3 regions of the Cupriavidus sp. DL-D2 genome follow, and region 1 is predicted to be linked to each of the others. Evidence: predicted binding sites of a transcription regulator. Region 1 holds the regulator's gene; each other region holds the start of a gene.
What was found. The regulator HrcA, encoded in region 1, represses chaperone genes, less so after heat shock. The targets are predictions, from matches to a motif close to TTAGCACTCNNNNNNNNNGAGTGCTAA.
Positions count from the first base shown of each region.

Region 1 (7,098 bases):
GTAGGCTCGACTCGCCGCACGAGGCGCAGCACCAGATCATGGAAGCCCTCGGCCAGATGCTCTGGAATGCCCAGCGCAATGGGATGCCTCCGGACGGCCAGGCATACGTCGACGACATCCTGCGACGCGCCCGGGGCTGATTCTGCGTCTGACACACGGCGCCGTGCAGTAATCGACACTGCGCGGCATCAATACCAGACAACGCCTGACAAGAGCGCTCGGCAGCACGTGCTAGGCTTGCCGGCATCTTGTTCCTGTTGCGCCGCATCACCGGCAAGCGCGCATTCCTTGCGTGGCCGGCGCGGCGCTCCCTGCCCATGCTCTGCTCCGCTGCTGTCCGCGCCGGCTCGCGCCGCGCGGCTTTCCCCTCCCTGCGCTATGCATCGGCCATTGCCGGCGCCCTGCTGCTCTGTTCGCCGCTGGCGGCCCACAGCGCCGTGGCACTGCTGCAGCCGCCGCGTGCCATCGATGGCACGAAGCCCCTGACACTGACGCTGCTCATCACTGCCGACGACGACACGCGCCGCTATGCCGTGCCCGATACGCTACAGGTGACTGCCGTGGGCGACCTGGCCGCCCCGGTGCGGATGGAGTTGAAGCGTGTGGGCAAGGGGCCGGAGATTCTGAACCTGCGGCGCGGTGAAAACCGCACAGTCAGCTACGCGGCCGACTGGCCCGCAGGCATGCGCGGCATGGTGAGGCTGGACGTGGCGGGCATCGACGCCGCGCCCGTCACCATCACGCTGAACCGCGCGCCGTTGCCGGGCGAGGCCACTCCCACCGCGCCTCTGGTCGTCGCCAAGCCGGCCGCCACGCCCGATACCGAGCCGACCACTGCGGAACGGGACCTGGCCAATGCCCAGGGCACGCCAACGACAGCGCCCGTCACGCCTGTGGTATCCACCGCCGACGGTGCTACCACCGGTCCGGTACCGGCCGATCTTCGCGACTCCCAGCGTCTGGCGTTCAACGAGCCGATGTACCTGATGATCGGCGCGCACGACGGTGCCAACGCCAAGTTCCAGATCAGCTTCCGCTACCGGATTTTCGAAGGCGAGAACCCGAATTCGAAGTCGGTACTAGACAACCTGTACTTCGCATACACGCAGTTCTCGCTTTGGGACCTGGCCGCCGCATCCAAGCCGTTCAAGGACACCAACTACCGGCCCAGCCTGTATTACTACCTGTCCGATACCGGCGTGAAGAACAGCGTGATCAGCCGCCTGTCGATCGCCACCGGCTTCGAGCACGAATCCAATGGCCGCGACGGCGACGACTCGCGCGCGGTCAACACCCTGTTCATCAAACCGACGATGTACTTCGGCGACCAGACCGACTGGCACTGGCGCGTGACGCCCAAGGTGTACGGGTATGTGGGCAAGAGCGACAACGAGGACATCGCCCACTATCGTGGCTACATGGACCTGAACATCGCCTATGGCCGCCCAGACTCGTGGGAACTCTCCACCACGCTGCGCAAGGGCACGCGCAAGGGCTACGGCAGTGTCGACGCCCAGCTCACCTATCCGCTGTCGCGGCTGCTGCCGGGTACAGCCGGCTACCTGATGGCAGGCTATTTCTATGGATATGGCGAGAGCCTGCTGTACTACAACCAGAAAACCCCTTGGCAATTCCGCCTGGGCTACGCACTGTCCCGCTGAGTTTATCCGGCGAGCGGTTTCCCTTCTGCCTTCAGCCGCGCATTGCCCACCGCCGCCGCGAACTGGCCATGACCGTGCCAGCCCGTGGCGCGGCCCAGTTTCTTGCCCTTGTGGAAGAACATGAACACTGGAATGCCGTGCAGGCCGAAGCGGCGGCCCAGTTCGGGGTGCGCGTAGACGTTGGTGTGCAGCCAGCGCAGGTTCAGCGCGCGGATCGGCTCGGGATTGGCGAGGATCGCCTTCTTTGCCATTTCGCAGTTAAAGCAATCCACACCCCAGAAGAACACGCAGACGAGATCGTCTCCGCTGGCGGCGATTTCCGCATCGATGGTGGACGGGTCCACTTCCTGCATGGCCAGCGCCTCGAAGGCGCGGTGATCCAGATGGGGGGCCGGTGCGTCAGACATCTACATTCTCCAGACACGACAACGCCCGGCAACCTTGCGGCCACCGGGCGTGTGTTTGCTACATGATCCTGCGGAAACTCGGACTCAGCGCGGAGCCGAAACGGTCACCAGCGCCGGGCGCAGCACGCGATCCGAGATCGTATAGCCACGTTGCAGCACGCTGACCACGGTGTTCGGTTCCTGCTCAGACGGGACCATCGAAATGGCCTGGTGGCGATGCGGATCAAAGCGCTCACCGACCGGGTTCAACTCGACGATCTTGCCGCGCTCGAAGGCCGCTGCCAGTTGGCGGGCGGTCAGTTCCACGCCTTCGCGCAGCTTGGCCACATCGCCGCTGTTGTCGGCCAGCGCGGCCTGCAGGCTGTCCATCACGGGCACGAGGTTGTCGGCAAAGCTCTCGATGGCGTACTTGTGTGCCTTCGAGACTTCGTCCTGGGAGCGGCGGCGGATGTTCTCGCCTTCCGCCGTGGCGCGCAGGAACATGTCGTAGTGTTCCTTGGCCTTGGCCTCCAGGTCGGCCACCTGCTGGGCCAGGCGTGCCACATCATCGGCACCGGCTGCGGCAGCTTCGGGCGCCTGCGTGCGGGCGGCCTCGTCGGCCGGCGGCTGCATGTTCGGATTCGGCGTCAGATTCTGTTCTTCCATGTCGATTCGTATCAAAGCTAAAAACGCGGCCCATCTGCGGTAACGACAGGCCGAGGGGGGTTCGGATGCCCGGTTCGGGATCAACAGGCAAGTCTAGCCGCACTTGGCGGCACCACTCCAGTTTTTCAAGAGTGGACATTCAGAGACGCCGAAATACGCCGTTACAAAGAGCGGTTTCATGAGATCGAGTGTTCATTGCCTTGCTGCATCGCAATGACTAAGATTCATGCAGTAAAAATGACAAAAATAACGGGAGCCGGAGGTGGATCCATTCGATGCATCCTTGGGACGCTTCACCATGCACAAGCTGCCAGTCGTGACCGTATGCCTGATCGCCGCGCTATCGGCGATGACAGTATTCATCTGCCTGTCGGAAGCGGTGGGTCCTCGCGACACCGAGTATGGCAGCGGCAAGGCCGTGTTCAAACACTACCTCGTCCACTACGTGCGCTGATTTTTCCCGGAATACCGTGGCGACCTGGGCTGGCTCAATGACGAAAATCGTCAATCCGACGGCGGTCGCGCTTGGTTGGGCGGCCCTGTAGCTGGGCGGCCGGCTCAGGCTGCAGCCGGCGTGTTTCGGCCTCTTTCTGGCGCCGGGTCTGGCTTTCCGGCGTTTCCTCGTAGGTGGTCTGAGCAATCGGTGCCGCGCCCCGCGAAGCCGGAATCCCCTTCACCATCACTTCCCAGCGCTGCTGGTGCGCCTCCAGCACGACCGCATCGCCGGGCTTGATTTCGCGCGAATTCTTGACGGGCTGGCCGTTCACCGTGACCTTGCCGCGCTCCACCGCCTCGGCTGCCAGCGAGCGCGTCTTGAAGAATCGCGCACACCAGAGCCATTTGTCGATGCGCATCCGCGCACTGCTTTCGAAATCCACTTGCATGACTTCCCTCCTGCTCAGCCCGCCGCGCCGCGCGCATGGGCCCGGCTACGGCGCGCCTCGAGTTCATGCGCATGCAACGCCGTCAGAGGCCAACCCTGCAGATGTTGCAGGGCAATATCCGCCAGACCGGCAATCCACACCTCCGAATCATTCATGCATGGAATGAAATGGAAGTCGTTGCCGCCCGCTACCCGGAACTCGGTCTGCCCCTCCATGGCGATCTCCTCCAGCGTCTCGATGCAGTCTGCCGGAAACCCAGGGCAGAACACATCCACCCGCTGCGTACCCACTTTGCCTAGTTCGGCCAGCGTCGGCGCGGTATAGGGTTGCAGCCACTCCGCCTTGCCGAAACGCGACTGGAACGTCACCTGATACTGTCCCGGCTGCAAGCCCAGCGCCTCGCCCAGCAGGCGGCCGGTCTTCAGGCATTCGCAGTGATAGGGGTCACCGAGGTCCAGCAGTCGCCGGGGCAGGCCGTGGAAGGACAGGATCAGGCGGTCACCCTGCGCGAAATCGGGCACGCCGTGCTGGCGCCAGTAGGCCCGCACCTGCTCGTTGAGCGCGCGAATATAGGCTGGATGATCGTGAAAGTGCTTCACAAGCCGGATTTCGGGCTGATTGCGCCATCCCGCCAGGACACGGAACACTTCGTCGAACGCCGTAGCCGTGGTGGTGCCCGAATACTGGGGATATAGCGGCAGCAGCAGGATCTGCTCCGTGCCCTGCCGGCGCAGCGCCTCCATCACCGATTCGATCGACGGATTGCCGTAGCGCATGGCGCAGGCCACGGTCACCTCATGGCCCAGCTTCTGCATCAGCAGTTGCAGCGCATGGGCCTGCCGTTCGGTGTGGACCAGCAACGGGGAGCCGGTCATATGGGCTTCGCGCAGCCAGATCGACTCATATTTCATGGCCGAGGCGCGCGAACGGAACGGCAGGATCACCCCGTGCAGGATGGGCAGCCACGCCAGCCGCGGGATTTCCACCACGCGGGGATCGGACAGGAAGGCTTTCAGGTAGCGCCCCACCGCCTTGGGCGTGGGCGCATCGGGGGTGCCGAGGTTGATCAGCAGGATTGCGGTGCGCGGCGACTGGCCGTGCTGGTATGCCGGTTCAGGCGAAAACGTCATGGGGTGTCCGATTACAACTCCGGGAGCGCCGGGCGATGCCGTGCGAAAGGCTCAAGTCTGATTCTGGCTAAGCGCGCTGGAGAGCAGCCGCGCCGTGATATCGACGATGGGGATCACACGTTCGTACGCCATGCGGGTGGGGCCGATCACGCCGAGCGTGCCGACGATCTGGCCGTCCACCTCGTACGGCGCAGTGATCACGGCCATGTCCTCGATCGGCACCAACTGGCTTTCTCCGCCGATGAATATCTGCACGCCCTGCGCGTGGCTGGAGACGTCCAGCAATTGCAGCAGGCTGGTCTTGTGCTCGAAGACATCGAACAGCCGGCGCAGCTTGTCCATGCTCGACGACAGGTCCTCCACCTCCAGCAGCTTGCGCTCGCCGGAGATGAACACCTGCTCGTTGTTATCCTCCGCCATCGCGCTGCTACCCGCCTCCACGGCGGCCTGCATCAGCGATGACATGTCACGGCGCAACGCCTGCAACTCCACGCGCAGGTGATCGCGCACCGAGTCGAAGCTCATGCCCGCATAGTGCGCGTTGAAGAAATTGGCGGCCTCGATCAGTTGGGCCGGGGTATAGGACAGCTCGGTCTGGATGATCCGGTTCTGGACGTCACCTTCCGGGCTGACGATGATCAGCAGGATGCGCTTATCCGACAACCGCATGAATTCGACCTGCCGGAACGATTGTGCGCGCCGGGGCGTCATCACCACGCCGGCGAACTGCGACAGGTTCGACAAGGTGTGCGCAGCCGCCGTGATCATGCGCTGGGGTCCAAGCTGCTGGTTGGCCATCTGGCCCTGGATCTGGTCCTTGAGGCCGGCCAGTTCGGCGGGCAGCACCACTTCGCCGTCCAGCGGGCGCGCGGTCAGCATCGCATCGACGAACAGACGATAGCCGCGCGGCGTGGGAATGCGGCCCGCAGACGTGTGCGGGCTGGCGATGAAACCCATTTCCTCGAGGTCCGACATCACATTGCGGATGGTGGCCGGCGACAGGTCCAGCCCCGAGTATCGCGAAAGGGTGCGGGAACCGACCGGCTGCCCTTCGGCGATGTAGCGCTCGATCAGGGTCTTGAGAAGCGTTTTAGAACGTTCGTCCATGATGCCCCGATTCTAATCAAAACTGCGCCGTTCGGGCGGCGTCGCGAGCGCCCACGCCCCGAGGCTGACAATGGTCATGCCGGTATGGTCTAATCCCGCCATGTCTGCCCCCTCAAAGACCAGCGCCCCGCGCGCGCCGTTCAAGACCGTCGCCCTGGTGGGCCGGCATTCGACCGCCGGTATCGAAGGCCCCCTGGAGGAATTGGCGTCCTGTATTTTGCGCAATGGCCAGGATGTGGTGTTCGAGCGCGAGACCGCGCTGGCCACCGGCCTGACCGGCTACCCCGTGCTCACGCCCGAGGAAATTGGCCGCGAGGCCGACGTCGCCGTGGTGCTTGGTGGCGACGGCACGTTGCTCGGCCTGGCGCGCCAGCTGGCCGGCCACGATGTGCCCGTCATCGGCGTGAACCACGGCCGGCTGGGCTTCATGACCGACATCCCTCTGGAGGACGTCACCACCGCCCTGCCTGAAATGCTGTCCGGCCGCTACGAGGCCGAGTCGCGGATGCTGCTCGAATCGCGCGTGATCCGCGACGATACGGTGATTTTCTCCGCGTTGGCGTTCAACGACGTGGTGGTGAACCGTTCGGGTATCTCCGGGATGGTGGAACTGGCGGTCTCGGTCGATGGCAACTTCATGTACAACCAGCGTTCGGACGGCTTGATCGTATCCACGCCCACCGGCTCCACCGCCTACGCGCTGGCCGCTGGCGGCCCGATCCTGCATCCCACGCTGTCCGGCATGGTGCTGGTGCCGATTGCCGCGCACGCGCTGTCCAACCGCCCCATCGTATTGCCGCACGATGCCGAGGTCACCATCGAGGTGGCCAGCGCGCGCGATGTCAGTGTCAACTTCGACATGCAGTCTCTGGCGTCGCTGCTGCCTGGGGACCGCATCGTCGTGCGTCGCTCGGCCAAGACCGTGAGCCTGCTGCACCCGGTGGGGTACAACTACTACGCCACGCTGCGCAAGAAGCTGCACTGGCACGAATACCCGACCGAGGACAACCGGCTCTGAGCCGATGCCTCCGGCTCTCCCGTCCAACTCGCCGAATCCTCTACCCAGTTCATAGACGCCCAAGATGCTGCGCAGCCTGTCCATCCGCGATTTTGTCATCGTCGACACCCTCGACCTCGACTTCTCGACCGGCTTCACCGTGTTCACGGGCGAGACCGGCGCGGGCAAGTCGATCCTGATCGATGCGCTGGCGCTGGTGCTGGGCGAGCGTGCCGACGCTGGCATCGTCCGGGAAGGCGCGACCCG
Region 1 is NZ_JBDKXK010000072.1:36,391-43,488, forward strand. Features, by position in the region: gene ABDB81_RS26670 (DUF1841 family protein) at 1-140, shown strand, start outside; gene ABDB81_RS26675 (phospholipase A) at 249-1,661, shown strand; gene ABDB81_RS26680 (thioredoxin family protein) at 1,664-2,068, opposite strand; gene grpE (nucleotide exchange factor GrpE) at 2,153-2,713, opposite strand; gene ABDB81_RS26690 (hypothetical protein) at 2,976-3,167, shown strand; gene ABDB81_RS26695 (RNA-binding S4 domain-containing protein) at 3,202-3,597, opposite strand; gene hemH (ferrochelatase) at 3,612-4,727, opposite strand; gene hrcA (heat-inducible transcriptional repressor HrcA) at 4,779-5,834, opposite strand; gene ABDB81_RS26710 (NAD kinase) at 5,935-6,852, shown strand; gene recN (DNA repair protein RecN) at 6,917-7,098, shown strand, end outside.

Region 2 (7,098 bases), on a different contig from region 1:
TGGCAGCGGTCATCGGCATTCCGGCTGGCTTCCTGCTCGGACGATTCGCGTTTCTGAACGCGATGGCCGCGCCCGTGATCAGCCTGCTGCGGCCGGTGTCGCCGCTGGCGTGGCTGCCCATCGGACTGCTGCTGTTCAAGGCAGCCAACCCCGCAGCCATCTGGGCGATCTTCATCTGCTCGATCTGGCCGATGATCATCAACACGGCAGTGGGCGTGACGCGCGTGCCGCAGGATTACCTGAATGTGGCGCGCGTGCTCGATCTTTCCGAATGGACGATCTTCCGCCGCGTACTGTTTCCGGCCGTGCTGCCTTACATGCTCACGGGCGTGCGGCTTTCCATCGGCACCGCGTGGCTCGTGATCGTGGCCGCTGAGATGCTGACGGGCGGCACCGGCATCGGTTTCTGGTTGTGGGACGAGTGGAACAACCTCAAGGTCGAACACATCGTCATCGCCATCTTCATCATCGGCGTGGTGGGCCTGGTGCTGGAGCACCTGCTGCTGGCCCTGGCGCGCCGCTTCAGCTACGGCAATACCTAAGGAGCGACGTCATGGAAAAATTCGTCAGCATCGAAGGCGTGGGACAGACCTTCAAGACGCGCAAGGGACCTTTCGTGGCGCTGCGCGATATCGACCTGTCGATTGCCGAAGGCGAGTTCATCACGCTGATCGGCCACTCGGGTTGCGGCAAGTCCACGCTACTGAACCTGATTGCCGGCCTGACCACGCCCACGACCGGCGCACTGATCTGCGCGGGGCGCGAGATCGCGGGGCCCGGCCCGGAGCGCGGCGTGGTATTTCAGAACCACTCGCTGCTGCCCTGGCTGACGTGCTTCGAGAATGTGCTGCTCGGCGTGGACCGCGTGTTCGGTGCCACGGAGAACGCCGCACAACGCAAGGCGCGCACGCACGAGACGCTGGCGCTTGTGGGACTCACTCACGCCGAGGCAAAGTATCCGCATGAAATTTCGGGCGGCATGAAGCAGCGCGTAGGCATTGCCCGCGCGCTCGCCATCCAGCCCAAGGTGTTGCTGATGGACGAGCCGTTCGGTGCGCTCGATGCGCTGACGCGTGCCCATCTGCAGGACGAGTTGATCAAGATCGTCGAACGGACGAAGAGCACTGTGGTCATGGTCACGCACGACGTGGACGAAGCCGTGCTGCTGGCCGACCGCATCGTCATGATGACCAACGGCCCGGCAGCGACGATTGGCGAAATCCTGCATGTCGATATCCCGCGCCCGCGCGATCGCGTGGCGCTGGCTGACGACCGCACCTATCACGCCTGCCGTACCGCCGTGCTCGACTTCCTGTACCGCAAGCAGCGCAATCCGGCGCTGCAACAGGCTGCCTGAGCAAACCGTGGCGTCATGGTGCAGATCGAGCAGGAATCGTGGGCTATCATGAACGCCACCCCCACGATTCCGCAGTCATCATGACTTCTGCATCTCCGTTTTCTGCCGCCCGCTACATCAAGGAGATCGGCCGAGGCGTCAATGGCGCCCGTGCCCTGCCGCGCGAAGACGCGCAGGCACTCTTCGATGCCATGCTGGCCGGCCGTGTTTCCGATATCGAGCTGGGCGCGGTGCTCATGGCCTACCGCATCAAGGGCGAGGCCCCGCACGAACTGGCCGGCATGCTCGAAGCCGCGCACGCGCACTGCCAGCCGCTGGCAGCGCCCGCCGACAAACCCGTCGTGGTCATCCCCAGTTACAACGGCGCGCGCAAGCAACCGAACCTGGTGCCGCTGCTGGCCCTTCTGCTGGCGCGCGATGGCGTGCCGACGCTGGTGCATGGCGTGCGCGCATTTGCAGGCCGGGTGACCAGCCTCGAACTGTTCGAAGCACTGGGCGTGCCGCTGGCTTCCAGCACGCAGGCCGCACAGGATCAGTTGGCCGCATCATCGCATCCGCTGGCGGTGTTGCCCATCGACGTGCTGTCGCCCGCAATCTCGGCGCTGCTCGACAAGCGTTCGATCATCGGCCTGCGCAATTCGTCGCACACCATCGTCAAGATGCTGCAGCCGGTGGGCCAGCACACACCGGGCGAGGCGCTGCGACTCTACAGCTACACCCACCCCGAGTACCGCGAGACGCTGACCGACTACTTCTCGCACGAACCGGCCAATGTATTGCTGGGACGCGGGACGGAAGGCGAGGTGGTGGCCGACGCGCGGCGCAGTACGCGCATCGACTGGATGCACGACGGCCATCAGCAGACGATGATCGATCCGGTTACAGGCTCGATTGGCGACGTACCCGAACTGCCACCGGGCACCGATGTGGCGGCCACCGCTGCGTGGATCCGGCAGGTGCTCGACGGTGCGGCACCCGTGCCGGCCCCGATCGCCACCCAGGTCGAGACGATCAAGGAATGCCTGAAGCAGGCCACCCGGGTGGCCTGGGCCAGCCCGGTCTGACGAACAGGTAAAGGGCGCCTAGCGCCGTGTCGGCAGCGGGATGCGTTCGGTCTCGCCGGGTACGTGCGGGAACTGGTCGTCCTGCCAGCGCTGGCTGGCTTCCTCGATGGCGTCCTTGCTGCTGGCCACGAAGTTCCAGAAGATGAAGCGCCGGCCGTCAGTGGGATCGCCGCCCAGCAGCATCAGGCGCGACGGGATTGTGGCGGTCACCGTGACAGGCTCGCCCGGCGTCAGCGTCACCAGGTGCTCGGCCGGCAGCGTCTCGCCATCCAGTTCCACATTGCCGTCCACCGGATAGATCCCGCGCTGTACGTGCTCCGCCGGAATCACAAGACTGGCGCCCGCTTCCATTTCGATTGCCACGTACAAGGTGCGGCTATAGACACGCACGGGCGACTCGGCGCCGAACGCATCGCCAGCGATCACGGTCATGCGCACGCCAGGCAGTTCCAGCTTGGGCAGCGTGGCGCCGGGGTGATGGTGGAACGAGGGCGGATCGTTCTCGTGCGCCTTCGGCAGCGCCACCCAGGTCTGGATGCCATGCAGGCGCGGCCCGGCCTCGCGCGCGGCGTCCGGCGACCGTTCTGAGTGTGCGATCCCGCGTCCGGCCGTCATCCAGTTCACGTCGCCAGGGCGGATGACCTGTTCACTGCCCAGGCTATCGCGATGCATGATCTCGCCCTCGAACAAGTAAGTCACGGTGGCGAGCCCGATATGCGGATGCGGACGCACATCCATGCCCTGGCCGGGCGCCATCTCCACAGGCCCCATGTGATCGAAGAAGATGAAAGGTCCGACGGTCTGGGTGGTAGCGGCCGGCAGCAGGCGGCGCACTGTGAACTCGCCGATGTCCCGGACGTGGGGTTTCAGCAAGTGTTCGATAGCAGACATGGATGGCTCCGGAAAGGGGCTGAAAAACAACTTCCAGTGTAGCGAATCCAGCAATAGACCATCCCAGAATTCCTCAGAATTCGTAGGAAACCGATGGACAAGAACGCCCTCTAACATTCCTGTTGAGGAAGCGCGGCCGTCAAACCCTTGCCAGTCGCGGATCCGGGGCACCGGAGCAAAGTTTTGTGCCTATTTGAAAATAGCTTCTGATCGTCTGGAACTATCATTTCCATAAGACCTCAAACTTAGCACTCGTCCGGTTCGAGTGCTAATATGCGTTGCAATGCGGTGTCCCACCGGGACACACCGGCAACTGCCAGCCGGATGCGAAAGGAGTCAAAGTGAACGCAGTCCTGTCTGCCGATCAAAACCAAGTTTCCCGCCGTCTGCCGACGGCGCCCCAGAACGCTGCTGCGAACGCTTTCGCGCTGACGTTCCCGGGCACGCTGGGCAATCTGGAAAGCTATATCCAGGCCGTCCACCGTATTCCGATGCTCACCCCCGAGGAAGAGCTTCGGCTGGCGCGCGACCTGCGCGACAACGAATCTGTCGACGCCGCGCGTCGCATGGTCATGTCGCACCTGCGCCTGGTGGTGTCCATTGCCCGCCAGTACCTGGGCTATGGCCTGCCCCACGCCGACCTGATCCAGGAAGGCAACATCGGCCTGATGAAGGCCGTGAAGCGCTACGACCCCGAGCAGGGTGTGCGGCTGGTGTCGTATGCGATGCACTGGATCAAGGCCGAGATCCACGAATACGTGCTGAAGAACTGGCGCATGGTCAAGGTGGCGACCACCAAGGCCCAGCGCAAGCTGTTCTTCAACCTGCGCAGCCACAAGACCGGCCTGCACACCTTCACGCCCGAACAGGTGGAAGCCGTTGCGCGCGAGCTCAACGTGAAGCCCGAGGAAGTGATGGAGATGGAAACCCGCATGGCAGGCGGTGATCTGGCGCTGGAAGGCCAGGTCGACGATGGCGAAGAAGACTTCGCGCCCATCGCCTACCTCGCGGACAACCACAACGAGCCGACCAAGGTGCTGGAAGCCAAGCGTCAGGACCGCCTGCAGGTCGAGGGTCTGGAAGAAGCCCTGACCAAGCTCGATCCGCGCAGCCGCCGCATCATCGAGGCGCGCTGGCTCGACGTGAACGATGACGGCTCGGGTGGCTCCACGCTGCACGAACTGGCTGACGAGTTTGGTGTATCGGCCGAGCGTATCCGCCAGATCGAATCGGCGGCGATGAAGAAGATGAAGGGTGCGCTGGCGGCTTTCGCCTGACTCTCGCTCCCCGAAAGTACGAAAGGCCGGTCAACTGACCGGCCTTTTTGTTTTCATGCCCCGTGGAACGCTCAGGAGGCCATCAGCGCCTTCAAATCATGCGCGATGGGTTCCGGGCCCTGTCCATGCCGGATGAACAGGCGCAGCTGGCCGTTCTGGTCGAACACGTAGCTGCCGGCCGAGTGGTCCATCGTGTAGTTCAGGGGTGACGTCCCCGGCACCTTGGCGTAATAGACCTTGAAGTCCTTCGCCACCTTCTTCAGCGCGACTTCGTCAGCGGGACGCAGGCCGATGAACCGCGAGTCGAAGGCCGGCACGTACTGCCCCATCAACTGCGCCGTGTCGCGCTCCGGGTCCACGGTGATGAACAGCACCTGCACCTTGTCGGCATCGGCGCCCATCTGTTCCATGACCTGCTTGAGTTCGACCATGGTGGTCGGGCACACGTCGGGGCAGTGGGTGTAGCCGAAGAACATCAGCACGACCTTGCCCTTGAAGTCCGCCATCGTGCGCGTCTTGCCCGTGGGGTCCTGGAGCGCGAAGTCCTTGCCGAAATCGGACGCGCCCGAGATATCGACATTCTTGAACGAAGGCTTCGGCTGGCCGCACGCGGCGAGGAACAGCGTGCAGAGCGCGAGCAGGCAGAGGCGGCGCAACAGGGAGAAACTCGTGGAGAAATTCGGCATGCGGCAGTGGGAGGAAGGGGGAGAGACGCCCGAAAGTATCGCCGATCACATCGGCGCTGGCTCCCGGGCGCGTCAAGATGCCGCAGGCAGGTGCGTCAGATCTGCGGCACGAACTTGAAGTAGTGATCCACCAGCAGCGCCGCGAACAGCAGCGAGAGGTACAGGATCGAGTAGCGGAAGGTCTTCTGCGCCAGCTGGTCCGAATAGTTGCGGAACAGCGCCCAGGCGTAGCCCAGGAAAACCAGCCCCAACCCCAGCGCGGCGGCCAGATAGATGTAGCCGCTCATGCCGTAGACGAACGGCAGCAGCGTGGCGGCGATCATCACCAGCGTATAGAGCAGGATGTGGAGCAGCGTGTAGCGCTCGCCATGGGTGATTGGCAGCATCGGCAGGCCGGACTTCTCGTAGTCGGCCCGGCGATAGAGCGCCAGCGCCCAGAAGTGCGGCGGCGTCCACGTAAAGATGATCAGCACCAGGAACCAGCCCTCGGCTGGCACGGTGCCTGCCACGGCGGCCCAGCCCAGCGCAGGCGGCATGGCGCCCGACAGCCCGCCGATGACGATGTTCTGCGGCGTGGCCGGCTTCAGCAGGATCGTGTAGATGACCGCGTAACCGAGGAATGTGGCGAAGGTCAGCCACATCGTCAGGTCATTGGCGTACGCGTGCAGCAACCACATGCCCGCGCCGCCCAGCACGGCCGAGAAGATCAGCGTCTGGACGGTGGTGATCTCGCCGGTGGCCGAGGGGCGCCACGCCGTACGGCGCATCCGCGCGTCGATCTTCTGTTCCACCAGGCAGTTGATGGCGAATGCCGCGCCGGCCAGCAGCCAGATACCCGCTGCGCCGCCGATCAGCACCGGCCACGGCACCATGCCCGGCGTGGCCAGGAACATGCCGATGACGGCGCAGAACACGGCCAGCTGCGTCACGCGCGGCTTGGTCAGCGCGGCGTACTGGCGGGCCAGGTGGACGAATCGGCCCACCGGGGAACGGGGATGGGCAGCGGTGGCGGAAACGGCGGGGGGCATCTTGTCCTTCATGTGACGCGCGCGGCTATCCGGGTAGGAGCGGCGGCGCCTGCGGAGCGGGTCGCGAGGCCGATATTGTAGTTGAGACGGAGTAACAGTATCAAAAGCAGGGCTGCTCCACCATTGTGTAACACCGCCGCGCCGAGCGGCCAGTCGAACACGATGTTCGACAAACCCGTCGCCAATTGCAGCGCCAGCACCGCCAGCAACCATTTGCCGTGGCGCGCCAGACCCTCCAGCCGCATCGTCCGCAGGCCGAACCAGAGCAGGTAGCCGAGCACCACGAATGCGAAGCCGCGATGCACCCAGTGTATGGCCACCAGCGCCGCGTGCGGGATGTAGTCGCCATCCGCCGTCATCCCGAGTTGTCGCCACAGCGTGAAGCCGTGCCGGAAGTCCATCTCGGGCACCAACTGGCCGTTGCAGAGCGGGAAATCGGTACAGGCCAGCACCGCGTAGTTGGTGCTCACCCATCCGCCCAGGAAGATCTGGATGACGAGCAGCACCACGGCCAGCACGCCGGCCCGGCGCAGCGACGCCGCCTGCGGCGCCACCGGATGCGGCGGATCGTTGCGCGAACCGAGCCAGATCAGCGACGCGAGCAGCAGCATCGCCAGCATCAGGTGCGTGACCACGATGATCGGCTGCAGCTTCATCGTCACGGTCAGCGCGCCGAACAGCCCCTGCACGCAGACCAGCACGAATACGCCCGTGGAGAACCACGGCGATTGCCGCAGTTCGCGCCGCTTGACCCAGGCCAGCACCATCAGCGAGATGATCAGCACGCCCACCGCC
Region 2 is NZ_JBDKXK010000004.1:123,829-130,926, reverse strand. Features, by position in the region: gene ntrB (nitrate ABC transporter permease) at 1-542, shown strand, start outside; gene ABDB81_RS03510 (ABC transporter ATP-binding protein) at 554-1,357, shown strand; gene ybiB (DNA-binding protein YbiB) at 1,438-2,421, shown strand; gene ABDB81_RS03500 (pirin family protein) at 2,440-3,312, opposite strand; gene rpoH (RNA polymerase sigma factor RpoH) at 3,654-4,589, shown strand; gene ABDB81_RS03490 (SCO family protein) at 4,661-5,275, opposite strand; gene cyoE (heme o synthase) at 5,371-6,315, opposite strand; gene ABDB81_RS03480 (COX15/CtaA family protein) at 6,312-7,098, opposite strand, start outside.
Region 2: the regulator HrcA is predicted to act here: its motif matches at 3,558-3,584, upstream of rpoH (RNA polymerase sigma factor RpoH).

Region 3 (7,098 bases), on a different contig from region 1:
CCGCCGTCACGGCGGCGGTCAACGCCCAGTACGGCGCCTACGTGGCGGAGTCCTGCAAGGGGTGCCATGGCGCCGCGCTGCGCGGCGGGCATATCCCCGGCGCGCCTCCCGACTGGCCACCGGCGGCTGACCTGCAACCGGGCGGCGCGATGAAGGCGTATCCGCAGGCAGACCAGTTCGTGACGATGATGCGCACTGGCAAGCGACCCGATGGCACCGACGTCAGTCGCGTGATGCCGTTCGGCGCTTTCGCCAAAATGAACGACACCGACCTCAACGCGCTATATCTGTTCCTGACAGCGAAATAATCACGCATATGGTGCGAAGTACATAAAGTCTGTGTGCCTGCGCACGCATTTCATATTTGCACTATGCTCCACGGGTTTGCCGCTCGGGCCAGGGATTGCCATAGGCCGGTAGCGGGCGGCAGGCAGCGAACAAACATGGGCCACGTACCCAAGGAGCACCCCCCAAATGACGACCCTCACCCTCAACGGCAAGACCGTGGAGGTGGACGCCGATCCGTCCACGCCACTGCTGTGGGCACTGCGCGACAACCTCGGCATGACCGGCACCAAGTTCGGTTGCGGCATGGCCGCCTGCGGCGCCTGCACGGTCCATATCAACGGGCAGGCCACGCGTAGCTGCGTGATGCCGATCTCGGCCACGGCCGGCAGCAAGATCCAGACGATTGAAAGCATGGGCGACGACAAGGTCGGCAAGGCCGTGCTCGCCGCTTGGCTCAAGCACGATGTGGCGCAGTGCGGCTATTGCCAGAACGGCCAGGTCATGAGCGCCGTGGGCCTGCTGCGTACCAAGCCGCGCCCGACCGATGCCGATATCGACCAGGCCATGGCCGGCAACGTCTGCCGCTGCGGCACCTATCAACGGATTCGCGCGGCCATCAAGGATGCCGCGCGCGCCATCGCCTGAGGGGATTGCCATGCGTATTCGAGGCATTGAAGCCCTGGCGGGCGGTAGCGGTGCGCCGGAACAACCGGCGCAGGACACACAGGCAGCAGGCGCGTTGTCGCGCCGCAGCTTCCTGAAGCTGTCGGGACTCGCGGGCGGTGGGTTTGCGCTGGGCATTGCCGGCGTGGCAGGCAGCGCGCAGGCGCAGGGCGCGGCCAAGGCCGTGCCCGCGCCGCAGGCGTTCCTGCGCATCGCGCCGGACAACATGGTGACGATTGCGGTGAACCGGCTGGAGTTTGGGCAGGGTGTGCATACGGCGTTGCCGATGGCGCTGGCCGAGGAGTTGGATGTCGACTGGAAGAACGTGGCGAGCGTGCTGGCCCCGGCTGGCGACGCTTACAAGGACCCCGCGTTCGGTATCCAGATGACGGGTGGCTCCACCGCGCTGAACCATTCGTTCACGCAGTACCGCGAACTGGGCGCACGAGCACGGGCCATGCTGATCACGGCCGCGGCGCAGAAGTGGAAGGTCGACCCGGCCAGTTGCACCGCGCAACTGGGCGTGGTCACCTCCGGCAGCAATCGCGCGACGTACGGCGAACTGGCTGCGGCCGCCATGGAGCTGCCTGTGCCAAAGGAGGTCAAGCTCAAGGACCCGGCGCAGTTCCGCATCGTCGGCAAGCCGACAGCACGCCTGGACGCCGCGTCCAAGCTGCATGGCGACGGCGTGTTCGGCATGGATGTGAGCCTCAAGGGCATGAAGGTGGCCGTGGTGGCCCGCCCGCCGCGCTTTGGCGGCAAGGTGAAGTCGTTCAACGCCGACAAGGCACGCAAGATCAAGGGCGTGGCCGATGTGCTGCTGGTCGACGTGGATCGTGGCGGTACGGGCGTGGCGGTGATCGCCGACGGCTACTGGCCGGCCAAGACTGCACGCGAGGCGCTGGAGATTGTCTGGGAAGACGCGGGCTCCACAGTCAGCACTGCCGCGCTGTTCGATCAGTACAGCAAGCTGTCCACGCAGCCGGGCATCATGGCCCGGCCGTTCGAAGGCGGCAGCATCGATTCGGCGCTGGCCGGCGCGGCCAAGGTGATCGACGCCGAATACCGCGTGCCGTACCTGGCCCACGCGCCAATGGAGCCGTTGAACTGCACGCTGCAGCCCGAGGTGGCTGGCAAGCAGATCAACGCCGTCAAGGTGTGGGTGGGCTCGCAGTTCCAGACCATCGACCAGGGCGCCATCGCGCGCACGCTGAAGCTCGCGCCCGAGAAGGTCACGCTGAACACGATGATGGCCGGTGGCGGTTTCGGACGCCGCGCCGTGCCGACGTCTGACTACCTCGTCGAAGCGGCCAACGTGCTGCGCGTGTGGGTCGCCAGCGGACACACGGAACCCGTCAAGGTGATGTGGAGCCGCGAGGACGACATCAAGGGCGGCTACTACCGTCCGCTGCACGTGCATCGTGCCCGCATCGGCGTGGACGCGCAAGGCAAGGTGGTGGGCTGGCAGCACACGATCGTCGGCCAGTCGATCATCACCGGCACGCCGTTCGAGCCGATGATGGTCAAGAACGGTGTCGATGCCACGATGACCGAGGGTATCGTCGAGAACGACTACGACGTGCCGCTGCAGGTGCAGGTGCATCACCCCAAGGTGGATGTGCCGGTGCTCTGGTGGCGCTCGGTGGGTAACACGCATACGGCGTTCGTCAAGGAAACGCTGGCTGACGAAATGGCCACCGCCGCGAAGAAGGACCCCGTGGCATGGCGTATGGCGCAACTCGACGAGAAGAAGCACGCGCGTCACCGTGCGGCGCTGCAACTGGCCGTGGACCGCTCGGGCTATGGCAAGAAGAAACTGCCGAAGGGACACGCCTGGGGTGTGGCCGTGCATGAATCGTTCGGCTCGGTGGTGGCGTACGTGGTGGACGTGTCGCTGGTGAAAGGCGAGCCGCGCGTGCATCGCGTGACGGCCGGCGTGCATGCCAACCGCGTCGTCAATCCGCTGGGCGCCGAGGCGCAGATCCAGGGCGGATGCATCTTCGGCCTGGCCATGACCCGCCCGGGGTTTGCCATCGAGATCGAGAATGGCGCGGTCAAGAACAGCAACTTCCCTGACTATCCGCCGCCCCGCATGCCGGACGCACCCATGGTGGATGTGTTCTTCGTGCCGTCCGACGACAACCCGACCGGGCTTGGCGAACCGGGCACGCCCGGCATTGCCCCGGCCGTGGCCAACGCGCTGTTCCGTCTCACGGGCAAGCGCCAGCGCCAGTTGCCGTTCGTGCTGACCTGATTGTCGGTTCGCGCAGGCAATAAGGAAGGACCCCGCCTCGCGCGGGGTCTTTTCTTTGCTGCTTCGGAATTATCTGAACCAGCGCCGCCAGCCGGGCTCGGCGGGCGGGTGGGACGCACTGTCCCAGCCAGGCTCGGACAGCGATGGCGATGACGGTAGCGATTCGAGAATGTGTTCGCGCAGGCCGGCGGGCGCTCGGTAGTAGGAGGCGGCGTGCTGCACGGCATGCCGCAGCGACTGGAGGCGGCGCAGCGTGTCGACGCAACTGTCGCAGTCTTCCAGATGCCGCTCCAGCCGCACGCTGTCGGCTGCGCCCGCCTCGCCGTCGGCGGTGGCCTGCAGCAGGTGGCGTGCCTCAATGCAATCCATGACGGGACTCTCCGACGGGTGGGATGTTGCGTATCAAGGCGACGGTTGCCGCCAGCAGGCGCCGGCCATGGTCCAGGCGCGACGCCACCTGATCCACGGGAATATCGACGATCCGTGCGATGTCGTGGTAGTGCAAGCCTTCGAGCTCGCGCAGGACCAGTACCTCGCGGCACGCCACGGGCAGGCGTTCGAGCGCGGCATTGACAAGGGGGATGTCCTCGTCGCGGAGGAGCCATTGCGTGGCGTCATCGGGGGTGTCGGGCGCCCAGGCGTTGTCGGCGTGGCGCGGCGCAGGATATCGGGACTGCCAGGTGGCGTGGACGATGGCCAGCAGCCAGGGGCGGGGCTGAGCCGCACGGGCACTACCAAACAGGGGGCAGGCGCGTGCAAGGGCTTCCTGCACCACGACACTGGCGTCTTCGTCGTTGCCGCACAACCACCGGGCAAGGTTGTGGGCGGCGTCCAGATGCGGCAGCAACTGGGTCTCGAAACGTTGGCGTGGGTTGGCAGCGTCCATTCAGTCCCTTGAGAGTACTGGCGCCAGACGATTCTATGCCGGGACCGGCATCGCGCCAACGGGGTAGACCCGGAGAGCGTGGGCAGAGCGTTGCCGTGGCGATACGGCCCTCGAATCACCGTCTGTTTCAGGCATACGATGCCGGCCCGGTGGGGCATCATCCGATGACTGATCAGATTTTTCGGGGAGAGAGCGGATGGACACCCAGGAAAGCACCCTGGCCCTCGCGTTGCTGACGGTGCCCGCGCGCGCCGCTATCTGTCGTGCCTTGCTCGAAGCCGGCGACGATGGCCTGCCGGCCATGGCGCTGGTGGAGGTCTCGGGCCTGACTCACAAGCATGCAGCCCACTGTTTCCAGGAAATGGTGCAGGCCGACCTCCTGGCGCTGGTCGTCCGCGAGCGCCAGGTCTGCTACGTGCTCAAGGCCAGGCGCGCCGTGCGCGAAGCACTGGGCTATATCGACAGCAGCGGCCTGGACTGACTTTCCCTCCCGTCCCGACCCCGATTCGACCCCGTACTGGTGACCCGGTACGGGGTTTTTTCATGTCAAAGGCGGTGAATCTGCATGAGCGCGGGTAAACCCCCATTCAGTCCGCGTCTTGAAAAGGAAATACCCCGTCCCTATAATTAGCACTCGCTGGGGGAGAGTGCTAACAACCGGTTAGTCACACCTCTGCGGTAGACCCAAACCCGGATGGCCGTTGAAGATGACGGCCATTTTGTGAATCAAAACTCACTTTTTTGTATTTAGGAGTCCGTATGAACCTGCGTCCTCTGCACGACCGTGTGATCGTGAAGCGTCTGGACAATGAAACCAAGACCGCGTCCGGCATCGTGATTCCCGACAATGCAGCCGAGAAGCCGGATCAAGGCGAAGTCCTGGCCGTTGGCCCGGGCAAGAAGGATGACAAGGGCAACAACATTGTGCTCGACGTCAAGGTGGGTGACCGCGTGCTGTTCGGCAAGTATGCCGGCCAGGGCGTGAAGGTGGATGGCCAGGAACTGCTGGTCATGCGCGAAGAAGACATCATGGCCGTCGTCAACAAGTAATTGACGCAAGCCTGACCGCATCACACCAGATTCCCTGACCGTCCCCACCATGACCGCGGGACGGTCTTCCCAGATTCGGAGATTCAAGACATGGCAGCAAAAGACGTAGTGTTCGGCGACGCCGCACGTGCCAAGATGGTCGAAGGCGTGAACATTCTCGCCAACGCAGTGAAGGTGACCCTGGGCCCGAAGGGCCGCAACGTGGTGCTGGAGCGCAGCTTCGGTGGCCCGACCGTGACCAAGGACGGCGTGTCCGTGGCCAAGGAAATCGAACTGAAGGACAAGCTGCAGAACATGGGCGCGCAGATGGTCAAGGAAGTGGCTTCCAAGACCAGCGACAACGCCGGTGACGGTACCACCACCGCAACCGTGCTGGCCCAGTCGATCGTCCGCGAAGGCATGAAGTTCGTGGCCGCCGGCATGAACCCGATGGACCTGAAGCGCGGCATCGACAAGGCCGTGGCCTCGGCCGTGGAAGAGCTGAAGAAGCTGAGCAAGCCGACCACGACCAGCAAGGAAATCGCCCAGGTTGGCGCGATCTCGGCAAACAGCGACGCCTCGATCGGCGAGCGCATTGCTGAAGCCATGGACAAGGTTGGCAAGGAAGGCGTCATCACCGTCGAAGACGGCAAGTCGCTGGCCGACGAGCTGGAAGTCGTGGAAGGCATGCAGTTCGACCGCGGCTACCTGTCGCCGTACTTCATCAACAACCCGGAAAAGCAGGTTGTTGCCCTGGACAACCCGTTCGTCCTGCTGTTCGACAAGAAGGTCTCGAACATCCGTGACCTGCTGCCGGTGCTGGAACAAGTCGCCAAGGCTGGCCGCCCGCTGCTGATCATCGCTGAAGACGTGGAAGGCGAAGCCCTGGCCACGCTGGTGGTGAACAACATCCGTGGCATCCTGAAGACCGCCGCCGTCAAGGCTCCGGGCTTCGGCGACCGCCGCAAGGCCATGCTGGAAGACATCGCCATCCTGACGGGCGGCACGGTGATCGCCGAGGAAATCGGTCTGACGCTGGAAAAGGCTACCCTGCAAGACCTGGGTCAAGCCAAGCGCATCGAGATCGGCAAGGAAAACACGATCATCATCGACGGCGCCGGCGACGGCTCGGCTATCGAAGGCCGTGTGAAGCAGATCCGCGCCCAGATCGAGGAAGCCACTTCGGACTACGACCGTGAAAAGCTGCAAGAACGCGTGGCCAAGCTGGCCGGCGGTGTTGCCGTGATCAAGGTTGGCGCTGCCACCGAAGTCGAAATGAAGGAAAAGAAGGCACGCGTGGAAGATGCGCTGCACGCTACGCGCGCTGCCGTGGAAGAAGGCATTGTTCCTGGCGGTGGCGTGGCCCTGCTGCGCGCACGTGCTGCCATCTCGAACCTGACCGGTGCCAACCCGGACCAGAACGCCGGCATCAAGATCGTGCTGCGCGCCATGGAAGAGCCGCTGCGCCAGATCGTGCTGAACGCTGGTGAAGAAGCTTCGGTCGTGGTGGCCAAGGTCATCGAAGGCAAGGGTAACTACGGTTACAACGCGGCTTCGGGCGAGTACGGCGACCTGGTGGAAATGGGCGTGCTGGATCCGACCAAGGTGACCCGCACCGCGCTGCAGAACGCCGCTTCGGTGGCTTCGCTGATGCTGACGACCGACTGCGCCGTGGCGGAAACCGCCAAGGAAGAATCGGCGCCGGCAATGCCGGGCGGCATGGGTGGCATGGGCGGCATGGACGGCATGATGTAAATCGCGCCGGACTGCCAGGCCAACCCGCCTGACTGTCGAAAAAACCCCCGAGGGCGTGAGCCCTCGGGGGTTTTTGTTTTTGCTCCCGGATCGCTTGTTTTTGATTTTCTCCCCTCTCCCTTTGGGAGAGGGGTGGGGGAGAGGGCGGGCAGTTCAAATGGCTACAAGGCGGCAAGCAGAACCTCTGGCCCTCTCCCCCAACCCCTCTCCCGCAAGCGGGAGA
Region 3 is NZ_JBDKXK010000004.1:460,985-468,082, forward strand. Features, by position in the region: gene ABDB81_RS05005 (c-type cytochrome) at 1-308, shown strand, start outside; gene ABDB81_RS05010 ((2Fe-2S)-binding protein) at 475-933, shown strand; gene ABDB81_RS05015 (xanthine dehydrogenase family protein molybdopterin-binding subunit) at 944-3,205, shown strand; gene ABDB81_RS05020 (zf-HC2 domain-containing protein) at 3,275-3,574, opposite strand; gene ABDB81_RS05025 (sigma-70 family RNA polymerase sigma factor) at 3,561-4,091, opposite strand; gene ABDB81_RS05030 (ArsR family transcriptional regulator) at 4,288-4,572, shown strand; gene groES (co-chaperone GroES) at 4,851-5,141, shown strand; gene groL (chaperonin GroEL) at 5,232-6,875, shown strand.
Region 3: the regulator HrcA is predicted to act here: its motif matches at 4,719-4,745, upstream of groES (co-chaperone GroES).